Regions from separate parts of the Proteiniborus sp. DW1 genome, predicted to be linked through region 2. Evidence: predicted binding sites of a transcription regulator. Region 2 holds the regulator's gene; each other region holds the start of a gene.
The links. The regulator Rex, encoded in region 2, represses fermentation and respiration genes when NADH is low (regulators of the CRP and FNR family bind a similar motif). The targets are predictions, from matches to a motif close to ATTGTTAANNNNTTAACAAT.
Positions count from the first base shown of each region.

Region 1: the regulator Rex is predicted to act here: its motif matches at 2,662-2,681, upstream of DW1_RS04635 (YeeE/YedE family protein).
Region 3: the regulator Rex is predicted to act here: its motif matches at 3,811-3,830, upstream of DW1_RS08300 (L-threonine 3-dehydrogenase).

Region 1 covers NZ_FMDO01000017.1:3,599-9,009, reverse strand. The annotation lists gene DW1_RS04640 (FAD-dependent oxidoreductase) at 1-1,306, opposite strand, end outside; gene DW1_RS04635 (YeeE/YedE family protein) at 1,346-2,650, opposite strand; gene DW1_RS04630 (LysR family transcriptional regulator) at 2,818-3,729, shown strand; gene DW1_RS04625 (MalY/PatB family protein) at 3,722-4,918, opposite strand; gene DW1_RS04620 (DUF2238 domain-containing protein) at 4,959-5,411, opposite strand, start outside.
Region 2 covers NZ_FMDO01000007.1:89,466-94,876, forward strand. The annotation lists gene tsaD (tRNA (adenosine(37)-N6)-threonylcarbamoyltransferase complex transferase subunit TsaD) at 1-18, shown strand, start outside; gene abc-f (ribosomal protection-like ABC-F family protein) at 664-2,604, opposite strand; gene DW1_RS01785 (redox-sensing transcriptional repressor Rex) at 2,840-3,478, shown strand; gene DW1_RS01790 (acyl-CoA dehydrogenase) at 3,874-5,013, shown strand; gene DW1_RS01795 (electron transfer flavoprotein subunit beta/FixA family protein) at 5,032-5,411, shown strand, end outside.
Region 3 covers NZ_FMDO01000032.1:5,376-10,786, forward strand. The annotation lists gene DW1_RS08285 (PfkB family carbohydrate kinase) at 1-861, shown strand, start outside; gene DW1_RS08290 (pseudouridine-5'-phosphate glycosidase) at 863-1,777, shown strand; gene DW1_RS08295 (S-layer homology domain-containing protein) at 2,054-3,664, shown strand; gene DW1_RS08300 (L-threonine 3-dehydrogenase) at 3,871-4,827, shown strand; gene DW1_RS08305 (glucose-1-phosphate thymidylyltransferase) at 5,101-5,411, shown strand, end outside.

The DNA.
Region 1 (5,411 bases), on a different contig from region 2:
GATCTTTAGCCGTACTAAATGCTGGTGCATAGCATAGCTCTAGTTCTTTTAGATCTTCTAGTGTTCCATTCATCATTATCATGGCAGCTATTACATCTATTCTCTTTGATGCATTTCCTTTTCCTATTGCTTGTGCTCCTAGTATCTTTCCTGTTGGCACTTCATATATTAGCTTTAAATGGAATGGGCTATTTCCAGGCATTAGTCCTACTATGTCTCCTGGTATGATGTAAACAAAATCATACTGTATCCCTGCATTTCTTGCTGCTTTTTCTGTTAAGCCTGTTGATGCTGCATTCATGTCAAATATTTTTATACATGATGAGCCTATTACTCCTGTATTTCTATGTGGTATTCCATACATATGGTCTGCCGCTGCTCTTGCCTGTCTTTGTGCTGGTCCTGCTAGTGCTAGTCTTGTCTTTTTATGTGTTAGCTTGTGATATACTTCTATGGCGTCTCCTACTGCATATATATCTTTGTCACTTGTTAAGTAGTTATGGTCTACTTTTATAGCTCCTGTTTCCCCTATTTCTAAGCCTGCTTCTCTTGCTAGTGTTGTTTCTGGCCTTACTCCTATTGCCATAACTACTGCTTGAGCCGGTAATCGCTTTCCTGATGATAATTCTATATAGTCATCTTCTACCTTTGCTATTCCGTTTCCTACTATTAGGTTTATGCCTTTGTCTATCATTTCTTTGTGTAATATCTGTACCATATCATAGTCAAATGGTGCCATGATTTGGTCTGCTGCTTCTACTAATGTTACATTATAGCCTTGATTTGCTAGTTGTAGGTTTTCTGCTACTTCTACTCCTATGAATCCCCCACCTATTACTGCTATGTCTTTTACTTTTTCATTTCTTATATATCTATTTAATTTGTCTATGTCCACTACATTTCTTACTGTAAATACATGGTCTTTATCATGTCCTTCTATTCTTGGCACTATTGGATTAGCTCCTGGTGATAGTACTAACTTGTCATAGCCTTCTTCGTATTCTTCTCCTGTCTCTAGATTTCTTACTGTGATGGTTTTATTGTCTCTGTTGATTTTCAAAACTTCGTTATTTACTCTCGCTTCTATGTTATATTGTTTTTTGAATTGCTCTGGATTCATTAGAACTAGGTCATCGCTGTTTTCTACCATTCCACTTAAATGATTCGGTAAACAGCAGTTTGAAAATGATACATGAGGTCCTTTTTCAAACATTATGACTTCTGCAAATTCATCTAACCTTCTTACCCTTGCTGCTACTGATGCTCCTCCTGCTACTCCTCCTACTATTAAGATTCTTTTACTCATAATTACACCTGCTCCTTTCCATATTGTTCTAAATTTAAGTTATTTCTTAAATCTAGCTGGTATAGTATTTACTTTACCTTCAAATAATCTTAATGCAACTATACCACCTAACCCAGCTGATACAAGATAAACCCATCCTGATAATGAAAAATTTGAAATAGCTGAGTATAATGCTCCTATATTACAACCACCAGCAAACATTGCCCCAAATCCTAGTAAAAGTCCACCTATTGCGTAGAACACAACATCTTTTATACTAAATTTGTAGTCTAATTTAAATCTACCTGCTAAAAGGAATGCCACTGCTGAACCAGCTATCATTCCAAGATTTCTTAAAGTTACACCATGATTTAATAAGCCATTTTGTATAGCCTTTACATTTCCAGCAAGTGCTGGTGAAGTGAATTCAATTCCAAACTTATCTAATAGTGCCATAACCCATAGAGGGTACCCACCAGAAACTCCCCAACTATTGCCAGTTGTATTTATGATAAATATGAACATAACAGATGTTAGAATAGCTCCTTTTGTAAAGCTCCATCTTTCTACAAAGAACTTATGATAAGTATTGTAGCTGAAAAACTTGAATTGTCCCTTTTCCTTAAGTGGGAGTTCATCTGCTTCATAAATATTCTCCTGATATGTACCTTTTTTCTTTCTAATATCTTCGTATTTTCTTGTGATACAATATAAAACTAATAGGAATCCAAATGTTACTAAAACTGCACCTATGTAACCAAATATATTTGGCAAATATACTCTTGCACCAATTTTACCTAATGCAGTTTCACTGAATCCATGCTTTGCTATAAGACCAATAATTCCTCCAAATCCAAAGAATAGCATTACGATAAGAGCTCTTACTGAGCCTTCTCCCGCATCAGTAAGTGTACCTGAAGCACAACCTCCTGCAATCATCATGCCTATACCAAAAAGAAAGGCTCCCACTATAAGTGATATATTTATCATCCCTACACTACCTGTACCTGGAATAACCGCTTGTCCTACTCCTGCCATAAATGCTGGCACTGCGCCTTTCGCTGCTGCTCCCCAGTGTATTCCTGCTGCTGCAATAGCTGATATTGCAAACATAATTAATAGTGCTTTTGTAAGACTACCCTCTCCTGTAATATAAAGTCTCTTAATTCCACCTGCAAATCCATAACGTGAACGTGTAAAAATATAACCTAAAATTGCTCCAGTGATAAGATTAAGGGTCATAGTTCCACCATTTTTAAAAACATGATTTCCTAGAAGAATAATTAGAACTAGAAGGATAAGACCAATGATTGGTTGTATTTTGCTGATTTTTGTCTCTTGATTTCTTGACTCTTGTTTAATCATTTTACTACCTCCTTGTTATTTATTTAACATTTTTACGAGATAAGTATATTGGCTTATCTCTAAGTATAGTATATAATAGAATTAGGACTTGGGATTATAAGGTATTCTTATACAGTATAATACTTATTTATGATTAGGACTTGGGAGTTATAAAGGGGGAGGATTTTATGAATATAGACTATTTGAAATCCTTTTATTGGGTTGCAAAGTATAATAGTATTTCAAAAGCTAGTCAAAAGCTTCACATATCCCAACCAGGTTTAAGCATGCAACTTAAAAACTTAGAGGATGAATTAGGGCATACTTTGTTAATTAGGTCTAATAAAGGAGTTTTATTAACTTCTGTTGGTGAAGTTGTCTTTGAGTATGCAAAATCCATCTTTACTTTAGAGGAAAACATGTATTGTAGTATTGAAGATTTGGCTATGAAAGAAAATAAACTTTCTATTGCTTGCTGTAAAAATTTCGGTTCCTACCACCTTGTGTCAAAGCTTTATCAGTTTAAGGAAGTATATTCAGATGCTGATATACGAATTGATATATATAGTACTCCCGAGGTTATAGAAAGTGTATTAAACTATGATTCTAATATTGGAATTATAATAGCTCCATCAGGGGTAGATGTTTTAGAGGAAAAAAAATTCTGTGATGATGAGCTTGTATTTTTTACTCACTCGTCCTATCCCAAAGATTCTATGTGCAAGGACGAATTTCTAAAAGCACCTCTTGTTATAAGAGATAAGTGTTGTACTGACTATAGACTTATTAAGGAATTTACAAAAGCCAATGGCTATGATCTAAAAGAACTTAATGTACTACTATATAGCAATTGTATAGACATTATTAAATCATTTATTTTTAACAATAGAAGTTTTAGTTTTCTCCCTAGAAGCTGCATACAATTTGAGATAGAAAGAAATCTATTTAAGGAAATTAGGCTAGATGACTTTGATGCTAAATCAAGTCTTAAATACAGCTATGCATTTATTAAAAGAAAGCAACACGAGTTAAACCCTTTTGAAAAGAGTTTTAAAGATTTTCTATTATCTGTTTCAGAAGAAAAGGTATTCGCTATTTAGCAAATACCTTTTTTAGTCTCTCTAATCCTTCCATCATGACCTGAGTCGGACAAGCGATATTCCACCTTTCAAATCCACTACCTTCTTCCCCAAATACATATCCTTCGTCAAAATATAATTCTGCTTTTTTGTGCATCAATTCTTCTAGCTGTTCGTTACTTAATCCAAAAGCATTAAAATCTAACCATTGAAGATAGGTGCCTTCCAAGTCATAAACTTTAATCTGTGGAATATTCTCTTGGATATATTTTTTTAGCTCTAAGTGATTGTGATATATTAATTCTATTAACTGTTCCAGCCAGTCTTCACATTGAGTATAAGCTATTTCACAGGCTTTCAAACCAATCATATTTACTAGTCCTATGGCATTTGACTCAAGAACCTTATTATATCTTTCTCTAATATTTTGATTTGGTATAATAATATTTGAATTCTGTAAGCCAGCTATGTTAAAGGTCTTGCTTGGTGCTGTACATACTATCATATTATTTTTCACTTCTTCAGAAATAGTAGCAAATACTGTATGTTTATGACCCGGCATAATGAGATCATTATGTATCTCATCTGAAATGATAAACACATTGTTTCTTAGACATATATCTGCTACTTTTTCTAGCTCCTCTTTTGTCCAAACTCTACCAGTTGGATTATGAGGACTACAGAACAATAATACCTTATTCTTCGGGTCTTTAGCTTTCTCTTCTAAGTCTTCATAATTTATTTTATATGATGTTCCTGTACTTATTAACGGATTTTTCACTATATTTCTGTCATTTCTCTCTATTGCATGATAAAATGGATAATATACTGGTGACATTACAATAATGCCATCCCCAGGCTCTGTGAGAGTCTTAATTCCTGCAAAAAAAGCTGTAACAACTCCAGGTGTATTAACAATCCATTCTGGCCTTATATCCCAGTTATGTCTTTTTTTCATCCAGCCACATACTGCATTATAATAACTTTCAGTAGGAATAGTATATCCTAAGATAGCTGAATCTAAATATTCTTGGAGCCCCTTCACTATTTCAGGGGGATTCTTTAATTCCATGTCAGCCACTGAAAATGGAACTACTCCTTTTGATGCATTTGGATTCCATTCCTTTATTAGTTCCCACTTTGCTGAGCCTGTATCTGTTCTATCCACAAGTGTTTCAAAGTCATACCTCACATGTGCTCTATTATTCATGAAAATAACACTCCTTATCATAAAATCTTCTTTAATAATATTAATTACTATTTTGATTTCTATCCTCCTGCTTTTTTAGCGAAAAATATCCTAATATAGTAATAACTAAAGCCCCTAAAGTGTCTACTATAAGGTCATCCATTGTGTCTGCAAGTGCTTCTCTACCTATCAGTTTTGTACCATCAGCTAATGCATATTTTTGCATATTAAGAGATAGTAATCCGTCAGCTAAGTATTCGTAAATCTCCCATACAACACCTATTGTCAATGCAAAGCAAAATGAGAACAAAGCAATATAAAGTGGGCTTAAATAGTATTTCAATCGTTCTGTCTTTTTGAATATAGCTACTAAGACAAATCCTAGTGAAGCAAGCATTCCTGCACTAAAGGCATGAAGTATTTTATCCCAATAAGGTATAACATAATAAAAATCCCTTACTTCGCCTAAAACTATGGCTGAGAATAAAAAAGTAAAATAGAGTATTTCCATACT
Region 2 (5,411 bases):
GAGGATAAGATAGTTTAGGGATTATTAAGGCATTTCTTCTGTGACTAGATTATTTGACAGAACATATAGAAGATAATAAGTTGCATATTAAAACGGCTTAGGTTTTACATTATGTTTATTATATTATGTAAATTAGATTCTCTAATTTTTGACATAATTAGTCACAAAATTATTCACAACTTGTCCACATTGTTATAGATATAAATTTAGGTTTTCTGTGGATAATGTGGAAACAGTATTATGAAGTACGTATAATATTGCATAATAATGTGGATAACCTTGTGGATTATGTGAATAATATGTGGATTAAATGGGAAAAATAAAATTCTTTGTTATTAAGTTGGGATAATATAGTATAATATCTAATTTTATGTGTTTACATAATCCGACAAAGTAATGTATCAATAACAAGTTTTTACAAATATAAGAGAATTATTGCATAATATGTCTAATAGAATTCTTATTGAACCTCTTAAGGACAATATTGACACCGATAAAAAACATCAATAGTATATATGAAATCGATGATATATAAAGGATAGCAATAGAAGTAACAAGTTATATAAATGGCGAATACCTATTATTCAGATATAACTTATATCTGAATAATAGGTATTCATTTAATCTTTTAACTAACATACTTAAATCTATATGTTCTTATAATTAGTCTAATTTTTCTTCTTCAGATATTTCTTCAGTCAATACAACCCATTCATCATACAGCTTATCTAGTTCGTCCTTAAGCTTGAGGATTTCTTGATGAATACTTTGACTTTTTTCATGGTCAGAATATACACTGGGGTCACACATTTCATTTTCTAGCTCATGAATCTTATTTTCATGCTCTGATATGTTTTTTTCCAAGCTTTTTATTATTTCTCTTTGCTTTTTCTCAAGAAGCTTTTTATCTTTTTCCTTTTTCTTTTCAGCCTTAAGCTGAGTTTTTGTTTTTTGTACTTCATTATCTTCATCATCATAAATAGGGGCATTCTTTTTTTCTAGATAATATGAATAATTACCTAGATATTCAGAGATACCTGCACTAGATAGGTCTAGTATTTTATTTGCCACTTTGTTTAAGAAGTATCTATCATGTGATATTACTAGAAGAGTTCCATCATAGTTTTGTAGAGCATCTTCTAGGACCTCTTTAGAATCTATGTCTAGGTGATTTGTAGGCTCATCCATCAGGAGCAGATTTGCTTTTGACATCATAAGCTTAATAAGTGCCACTCTGCTTTTTTCTCCACCACTTAACTCTGATATTTCCTTAAAAATATCATCACCAAAGAATAGAAACTGGGCTAGAAGAGATCTTATTTGGTAGTGGTCTAATGATGGATTTTCATCCCATATTTCATCAACAAGGGTTTTTTCATCATTAAGATTAGATTGCTCCTGATCGAAATACCCTATATTTACATGGTGACCGAGTTCAATTTTGCCATCACTAATAGGGACTTTACCCATGACCATTTTGAAAAGAGTTGTCTTTCCAACACCATTAGGACCAATAAGTCCTACTTTTTCTCCTCTGTATATCTTAAAATTCACATTGCTAAACAGCTTATGGTCACCAAAGTATTTACTTAGATTTTCTACAGATATAACATCATTTCCGCTCTTTATTTTTGGCTCAAATTTAATTTTAGACTTTTTATTCTCACCAAGAGGAGTCTCAATTCTCTTCATTTTATCAAGCATTTTTTGCCTGCTTTGAGCTTGCCTAATGTATCTTTGACCACCGTAGGACATAAATCTTCTAATGATTTCTTCCTGTCTAGAAATCTCCTTTTGTTGTTCCTCATATTTTTTTTCTAAAAGTTCTAGCTCATCTTTTCTTTTTTTCATAAAGGTAGTATAATTTCCACTATATATTTTAAGTTGAGTGTTTTCCAAATAAAATATTTTAGATACAGTATTGTCAAGAAAGTACCTATCATGTGATATTATTATTGCTGCACCCTTATATTCTTTAATGTATCTTTCTAGCCAGTCTATAGCTTGTATGTCAAGATGGTTAGTGGGCTCGTCTAAAAGTAGAATATCAGGCTTGCTTAGAAGTAGCTTTGCAAGCATAACTCTCGCCTTTTGGCCACCACTTAAATGAGATATGGGCATATAAAATTGCTCTTCACTAAAGCCTAATCCCTTTAGAGTACCTTTAATTTCACTTTTAAAACCATATCCATTTTTGTTTTGAAACTCTTCCATAAGATGGGCATATTCATCCATTAATGAATCTAATAAATTAGACCCTTGTTTTTGTCCTTCAATACTAATACTATTTTCAAGCTCTCTTAATCTATTTTCCATTTTTATTAAAGGTATAAATACTTCCATAACCTCATCAAAAATGGATTTATCGCTTTCTATTTGTGTATGCTGTTCAAGATAGCCTATTTTACAATCCTTTGATACATATATTTCACCTGAATCCATAGAAGTTTTTCCACATAGAATATTAAATAAAGTTGACTTGCCAGCACCATTAAGGCCAACAAGACCAATCTTTTCATTATCATTAAGTGAAAAAGTGATTTTATCCAGTATTGTATCTACTACATAGCTTTTAGATATATTGCTGCATGATAAAACTATCACTTTGTTTCCTCCTTGCCTTATCTAATAATTATAATTTTATCAAAAAACGTTTAAAAATGAAACAATAGGGTATGATTTTTAAATAGATAAGATACAATAGAGCTAAGAGGTTTACATTATTGATATGCAAGGAAGTGTTAGCATTATAAAATTGACAGTAAATTAACTGGGTGGTATAATAGCTTAAACATTTCCTTTGTGAGAAAATCTTGATTAGAGTAGGTGGATAATTTTTATGGAGAGAGAAAATAAAGTTTCTATGGCAGTCATAAGAAGACTTCCTAAATACTACAGATACTTAGGAGAACTATTAGAAAAAGATATAAATAGAATATCATCTCAAGAATTAAGTAATATAACTGGTTTTACAGCTTCCCAAATTAGGCAGGATTTAAATAATTTTGGTGGTTTTGGGCAACAAGGTTATGGTTATAATGTTGAAGAATTGCATAAGCAGCTTGGAAAAATCTTGGGATTAGATAGAACCTATAAAGCAGTTATAGTAGGTGCAGGGAACTTAGGTCAAGCAGTAGCAAACTATAGAGGATTCGAAGATGCTGGTTTCAGGCTTTTAGCATTATTTGATAAAAACCCTAAACTAATAGGGCTAAAGATTAGAGATATTGAAATACATGATGTTGACATGCTTGAAGACTTTATTACTGATAATAAAGTCGAAATAGGAATCATAACTACACCAAAGGAACAGGCTCAGTGGGTAGCGGATATATTTGTAAAAAGCAATATAAAGGGCATATGGAATTTTGCTCCTACTGATTTAAAGATTCCTGAAGATGTTGTCGTTGAAAATGTTCATTTAAACGAAAGCTTGTTTATCTTATCATATATGTACAAAGAAGTGAATAATAAGTAAAAGTGTCCCAGTACTGGACACAGTATAAAGTTATAGTATACAAAACAGACTACATTCTAGAATATAGTCTGTTTTTTTGTTGTATTGTTCTTAGATAAAGTAAATTACTTGTCGATTTTTTAAATAGATAATAAAATATAATTGAATCATTTTTAGGTTTGTTATCAATTTAACGTAGTTGATAATTTAATACATTATAACCAATATGTAAGCTTGTAAAATACCTGTTTATTGAATTGATGTTAAGAAAATGTAAGATAAAAAATAACTAAGGCAATAGATTATTGAACTATATTAGCGTATAATAAAATTAATGACAAGGAGTTTACATACTTGAAACTAAGTATGTCTAAAAATTATCAATGTTTCATAGAGAATAATGAGGAGGGAATGACATGAATTTTAGCTTTACTAGCGAGCAGGAAATGATAAGAAAGACCATGAGGGAATTTGCTGAAAAAGAAATAAAGCCTATAGCGGCTGAAATTGACGAGACAGAAAGATTCCCTATGGAAAGTGTACAAAAGATGGCAAGATATAACATGTTAGGTATACCAGTGCCAGAGCAGTATGGTGGAGCAGGGGGAGATGATATAGCTTATGCTATAGCTGTAGAGGAATTATCTAGAGTATGTGGAACTACGGGGGTAATATGTTCTGCACATACATCTCTTGGATGTTGGCCTATTCTAAAGTATGGTACGGAAGAACAAAAGCAAAAATACCTGATTCCAATGGCTAAGGGTGAATATCTAGGAGCTTTTGGTCTTACAGAGCCAAATGCAGGAACTGATGCAGCTGGACAACAAACTGTGGCAGTTCCTGATGGTGATGACTATGTATTAAATGGAACTAAAATATTTATAACAAATGGTGGACAGGCAGATGTTTACATAATTTTCGCTATGACTGATAAGTCTAAAGGCACTAGAGGAATAAGTGCATTTATAGTAGAAAAGAATTTTCCAGGATTTAAAATTGGTAAAAAGGAAAACAAGATGGGTATTAGGGCTTCTTCTACTACTGAACTTATATTCGAGAACTGTAGAGTTCCGAAGGAAAATCTACTAGGGGAGTTAGGTAAAGGCTTTAAAATAGCTATGACCACACTTGATGGTGGAAGAATTGGTATAGCTGCACAAGCATTAGGAATAGCTCAAGGAGCATTAGATGAGACTATTAAGTTTGTTAAAGAAAGGCAGCAATTCGGCAGGGCAATAGGACAGTTCCAAGGAGTTCAATGGATGATTGCTGATATGGTTACTAAGGTAGAGGCTGCTAGACTAATGGTATACAATGCTGCTTATAGAAAATCAGCAGGGCTAGATTATGGTAATGCTGCTGCAATGGCAAAGCTATTCGCATCTGAGACAGCTATGGAAGTAACTACAAAGGCAGTACAGCTACATGGTGGCTATGGGTTTACTAAAGATTATCCTGTTGAAAGAATGATGAGAGATGCTAAGATAACTGAAATATATGAAGGAACTTCTCAAGTTCAAAAAATGGTAATATCAGCAAATGCATTGAGATAGAAAAGGAGTGAGAATGCTATGAGAATAATTGTTTGTGTAAAGCAAGTTCCCGATACTAACGAAGTCAGAATAGATCCAGTAAAAGGAACTCTTATTCGTGAAGGTGTTCCAAGTATTATAAATCCAGATGATAAAAATGCTTTAGAGGAAGCTCTAAAAATAAAGGAAGCTCATGATGATGTAGAAGTAATAGTGCTTTCAATGGGACCTCCTCAAGCTAAAGAAGCTTTAAAGGAAGCTATTGCAATGGGAGCAGATGAGGCTATACTATTAAGTGATAGAGCTTTTGCAGGGGCTGATACATGGGCTACATCTATTACATTGGCTGCTGCTATAAGAAAAATTGGGAAATACGACATAATATTCTGTGGTAGACAAGCTATAGATGGAGATACAGC
Region 3 (5,411 bases), on a different contig from region 2:
GATAAGTTAAAGCTAAATGATTCAAATCCTGGGAAAGTTAAAGTTTCCGCAGGGGGAGTTGGTAGAAACATTGCAGAAAACCTATCTAGGCTAGGCATCAAGACAAAGTTAATAACTGCAGTTGGAGATGATTTATATGGAGAAAAGATATCAAATGAATGCAGGATTGCAGGTATTGATATTGATCATTGTCTAGTTTTAAAGAGCATGCCCTCATCTACTTACTTATCCGTTTTAGATGAAAATGGCGATATGAAGGTAGCTATATCTGACATGGATACAATTGACTATCTGAATATTGATTTTTTAAAGACAAAATCTTTAATTATTGAAAATTCTTCTGCTATAGTAATTGATACAAATCTTTCACTGGAAGTAATAGAGTATCTCTTAAGCAATTTTAAACATAAGATTTTCTTTGTTGATACAGTGTCTACTACAAAAGCTAGGAAAGTTAAAGAATTAATTGGCTATTTTCATACAATTAAACCTAATATTTACGAAACAGAAGAATTAACAGGAGTTAAAATAACAAGTGACCATGATTTAGAAGTAGCAGCAGAAGTTTTTTTGAAAAAGGGATTGAGGAGAGTATTTATCACTTTGGGAGAAAGAGGAGTATTCTATAAAGATGAGTTGACGAAAAAGTTCGTTAAACCCCCAGCAGTAAAAGTAGTAAATGCTACTGGTGCAGGAGATGCATTTATGGCTGGTCTTGTTTATAGTTATATTAATGACTTGAATTTAGACGATACTATACAATTTTCAATGTATGCTTCAGAGATGGCACTAAGCCATGAAAACACAATTAACCCAAACATATCAGTTGATAGTATATATAATAAAATGAGGAGTGAATAAAATGTTAAGTAGTTATTTGAAAGTAAAGCCAGAAATTGAAGAGGCTCTTAAAAAAGGTAAACCAGTAGTTGCTTTAGAATCAACAATTATTTCTCATGGTATGCCCTATCCTGAGAATATAAAAATGGCTAAAGAAGTTGAGAGAATAGTAAGAGAAAATGGTGCAGTACCAGCAACTATTGCAATATTAAATGGTGTTTTAACAGTTGGATTAAATGAAGAAGAGTTAGAGCTATTAGGAAATAGTGAAGGAGTTTTAAAGGCGAGTAGAAGAGATTTGCCTTTTATAGTTGCTAAAGAATTAAATGGAGCTACAACCGTAGCTGCTACTATGATAATAGCAGCAATGGCTGGAATAAAAGTATTTGCTACAGGTGGAACTGGTGGTGTTCATAGACATGCTCAAGAAACTTTTGATATTTCAGCTGATTTACAGGAACTAGCCAATACAAATGTTGCAGTTGTATGTGCAGGAGCTAAATCCATATTAGATATAGGACTTACATTAGAGTATCTAGAAACCCAAGGTGTACCAGTTGTAGGATTTGGAACTGACGAATTTCCTGCTTTTTATACTAGAAAAAGTGGTTTTAAGGTAGATTATAGAGTGGACTCTGAAGTGGAGTTAGCAAAAGCATTAAAAGCAAAATGGGATATGGGACTAAAAGGTGGTTTAGTTGTAGGTAATCCAATACCTTATGAATATGAGATGAACTATGATGATATAAACAATGCTATAACTGAGGCACTAGTAGAAGCTGATAAAAAAGGCATAAAAGGTAAAGAAGCAACTCCTTTTTTACTTTCTAAAGTAAAGGAAATAACAAAAGGTAAAAGTCTAGAGTCAAATATTCAACTAGTATATAACAATGCTAAGCTAGCAGCTAAGTTAGCATTAGAGTTAAGCAGATTATAGTTATTTATAATCCATAATATAAAATCAGTAAGTTTAATTATTTTATATACTAATAATGATAGAATTATGGCCGTATATTGTGGCTCAACCCAAGCCTTTGGCATACAATTAGATAGAGTTGTTGCTAGGATACTACGATGAATTATTCAACTAACAATGTGACTCATTGCATATACGTTAAATACATATGTGTAATGAGTCTATTATTTTAGTTTACATAATTTGTACATTGAACTTCCAAAAGAATTCCTGTAAGGTATATGAGGGAGGGATTCTATGAGAAATAAAAAGAAGTTATTTATTTCAATATTTCTAGTTATAACTATGGTCTTATCAATATTTTTAGTGAAGCCAGAAGAGGGACAAGCAGATAGCAAATTTAATATGACATATCTATATTTTGGAGATGTGAATAATCAAAAGAGTTTAGTTGAGAAGACTAAAGCTTCCTTAGATGTAATCTCTCCAAATTATTTTAATATTGACAGTGATGGAAGTCTGTTATTAACAAGTTTGCTAAGTACAGAATTTATTAGTAGTATGCATTCTCAAAATATAAAAGTAGTTCCCTTTATAAGTAATCATTGGGATAGGGAATTAGGAAGAATAGCATTGAAGAATAGAGAAAAATTAGCTGATGAGATAGTAACAGCGATAAAAAAATATAATCTCGATGGAGTTAATGTAGATATTGAAAATGTTACTGAAGTTGACAGAGAAAATTATACAGATTTTGTGAGGATTTTAAGAAGTAAATTACCTGAAGGGAAAGAGTTATCAGTTGCAGTAGCAGCAAATCCAAGAGGTTTTACTAAGGGTTGGCATGGCTCATATGATTACGAAGCACTGGCAAAATATAGTGACTATCTAATGATTATGGCATATGATGAAAGCTATTATGGCAGCAAACCAGGACCTGTTGCTAGCAAAACTTTTGTAGAGAGCTCAATAAAATATGCATTAAATAGAGTTAGTCCTGATAAGATTGTTTTAGGCATCCCCTTTTTTGGTAGATACTGGAACGAGAATGAATCTGTCGGAGGACATGGAATAAGTTTAGCAAAAGCCAACTCAGTGATAAAACACTACAATAGTGATATATATTTTGATAAAGCTACAATGTCACCATATGCTACTTTTTCCATTGGTGTCAATGATACTAAGCTATTAGTCAATGGAAAGGCTCTAACTCCAGGAAAATATACAGTATGGTTTGAAAATGAGGATTCAATCAAAGACAAGCTTCAACTAGTTCATAAATACAATCTAAAGGGTACTGGTAGCTGGTCATTAGGGCAAGAGCTACCTAGCACTTGGGAATATTATAAGCTTTGGCTGAATGGTAAGTATTTTGTTGACATTGACAATAACTGGGCTAAAAATGATATACTTTCAATGGTTGGTATGGGGTGGATGAAGGGAACTTCCAATGTCAACTTTTCGCCTAGTGAAACTATTACAAGAGCTCAAGCAGCAGCTACTTTAGTTCGTGCACTAGAGTTGGAAGATACAAATGTTATCAATGGAGAAAAATTCACTGATGTTCCTTCAACTCATTGGGCAAATAAAGAAGTTCAAATAGCAGCCAAAAAAGGTATATTTGTGGGTGTAGGTAATAAAAAGTTTGCTCCAGATGAACCTGTTACCAGAGAACAAATGGCTACACTTCTAAGTAGGATTACTAACTATGGTACTGATATCAAGGAATACAAAAATCCTTTCATCGATGTAAAACCTAGTTGGTCATATGATTCAATTATGCAAATGAATTATGCAGGTGTTTTTGTTGGATTTGAGGACAAGACCTTTAGACCTAGAGTAAAAATGACAAGAGCAGAAATGGCTGCTGTATTAAATAGGGTAAAGGATTCTATTAATTTTGATTAATTGAAAAATATTATAATATAATAATCAGTTTAAAGAAAAGCTTCTCTAATTATAATGATTAGTTGGAGCTTTTTTTATTTATAACTGTGTTGTTTATTATAATATAAAAAAAGTGTAATAATTATTAATATTAAAGTTTAAACTATAATGTGATATAATAAACAAGGAGTTTAAAATCGCTTTATAACAATAATGGGGGTGGAATTATGAAAAAAATACTAGTAACTGGTGCTTTAGGGCAAATAGGTACTGAACTAGTTATGCATTTAAGAAAAAACTATGGAGAAGATAATGTAATCGCTAGTAGTAGAAGCAAAAAAGCAGGAGCAGAAAAGTTAATAGAATCTGGTTTATTTGAACTTGTTGATGTAAGAGATGCGCAACAGATAGCTGATGTAGTTAAGAAATATAATATCGATACAGTTATACATTTAGCAGCTGTATTATCTGCAGTTGGTGAGCAGAACCCAACTCTTACTTGGGAAATTAACATGGGTGGATTGTTTAATGTTCTTGAAGTAGCAAGAGAAACTGGAATATCTGTATTCACACCTAGCTCGATAGCAGCATTTGGACCATCTACTCCAGCAGATAACACTCCACAAGATACAATTCAAAGACCTACAACTATGTATGGTGTAACTAAGGTTTCAGGGGAACTTTTATGCGATTATTATTATCAAAAATATGGAGTTGATACTAGAGGAGTTAGGTTTCCAGGTTTAATTTCCTATGAAGCTTTGCCAGGTGGTGGAACTACAGACTATGCAGTACATATTTATTATGATGCAATAGAAAAAGGGAAGTATACAAGCTTTATAGGAGAAGGTACTTACATGGACATGATGTATATGCCTGATGCTATAGATGCTATTGTACAGCTTGCTGAAGCTGACCCTGCTAAGTTAATTCATAGAAATGCATTTAACGTAACAGCGATGAGCTTTGCGCCTGAACATATTTACGCAGAGATCAAAAAACATATTCCAAACTTTGTTATGGACTATGATGTTGATCCAATTAGACAAAGCATAGCTAATTCATGGCCTAATTCACTTGATGACAGTGCAGCTCGAGAAGAGTGGGGATGGAATCCAAAATACGATTTAGCAGCAATGACTACTGATATGTTAGAAAAATTGAGAATTAAATTAGGTAAATAATTAGAATTAAAATAAATGGAGCTATTTAAGAATACCTTATAAATAGACAGAAAAAGTCTATTTTATAAGGTATTTTTTTAACAAGAAACTTTAAGTCTATTTCAATCATTTTTTACATAAAAGTACAAATTAGAGCATTATTCTTTTAGGCATAAATGCTGTATGTCGCTATTTGACTATTACCCAGGGAATATTAGATTTATAAGTGGCATATAGCAGGCTAAATCATATAATAAAGTATTAATTATATGTTTAGTATAAGGAGGTGCATCAATGAAGGGAATAATATTATGTGGTGGTCAAGGAGCTGGATTAAGGCCTATTACTCATACCATACCTAAAGAGCTTATACCTGTTTCAAATAGACCAGTTCTTTATTATATTCTAGATTCTCTATTAAAGGCAGATATAACTGAGATAGGCATAGTCATAAGTGAGCATGAAGAAATCTTTAAAAGCTATCTAAAGGAATACGAAAAAAGAAATTTGGAATATGAATTTATTTATCAACATCAAACTCTAGGATTAGCAGATACTATTGCTATTACAGAGGATTTTGTACAAGATGATGATTTTATTGTAAT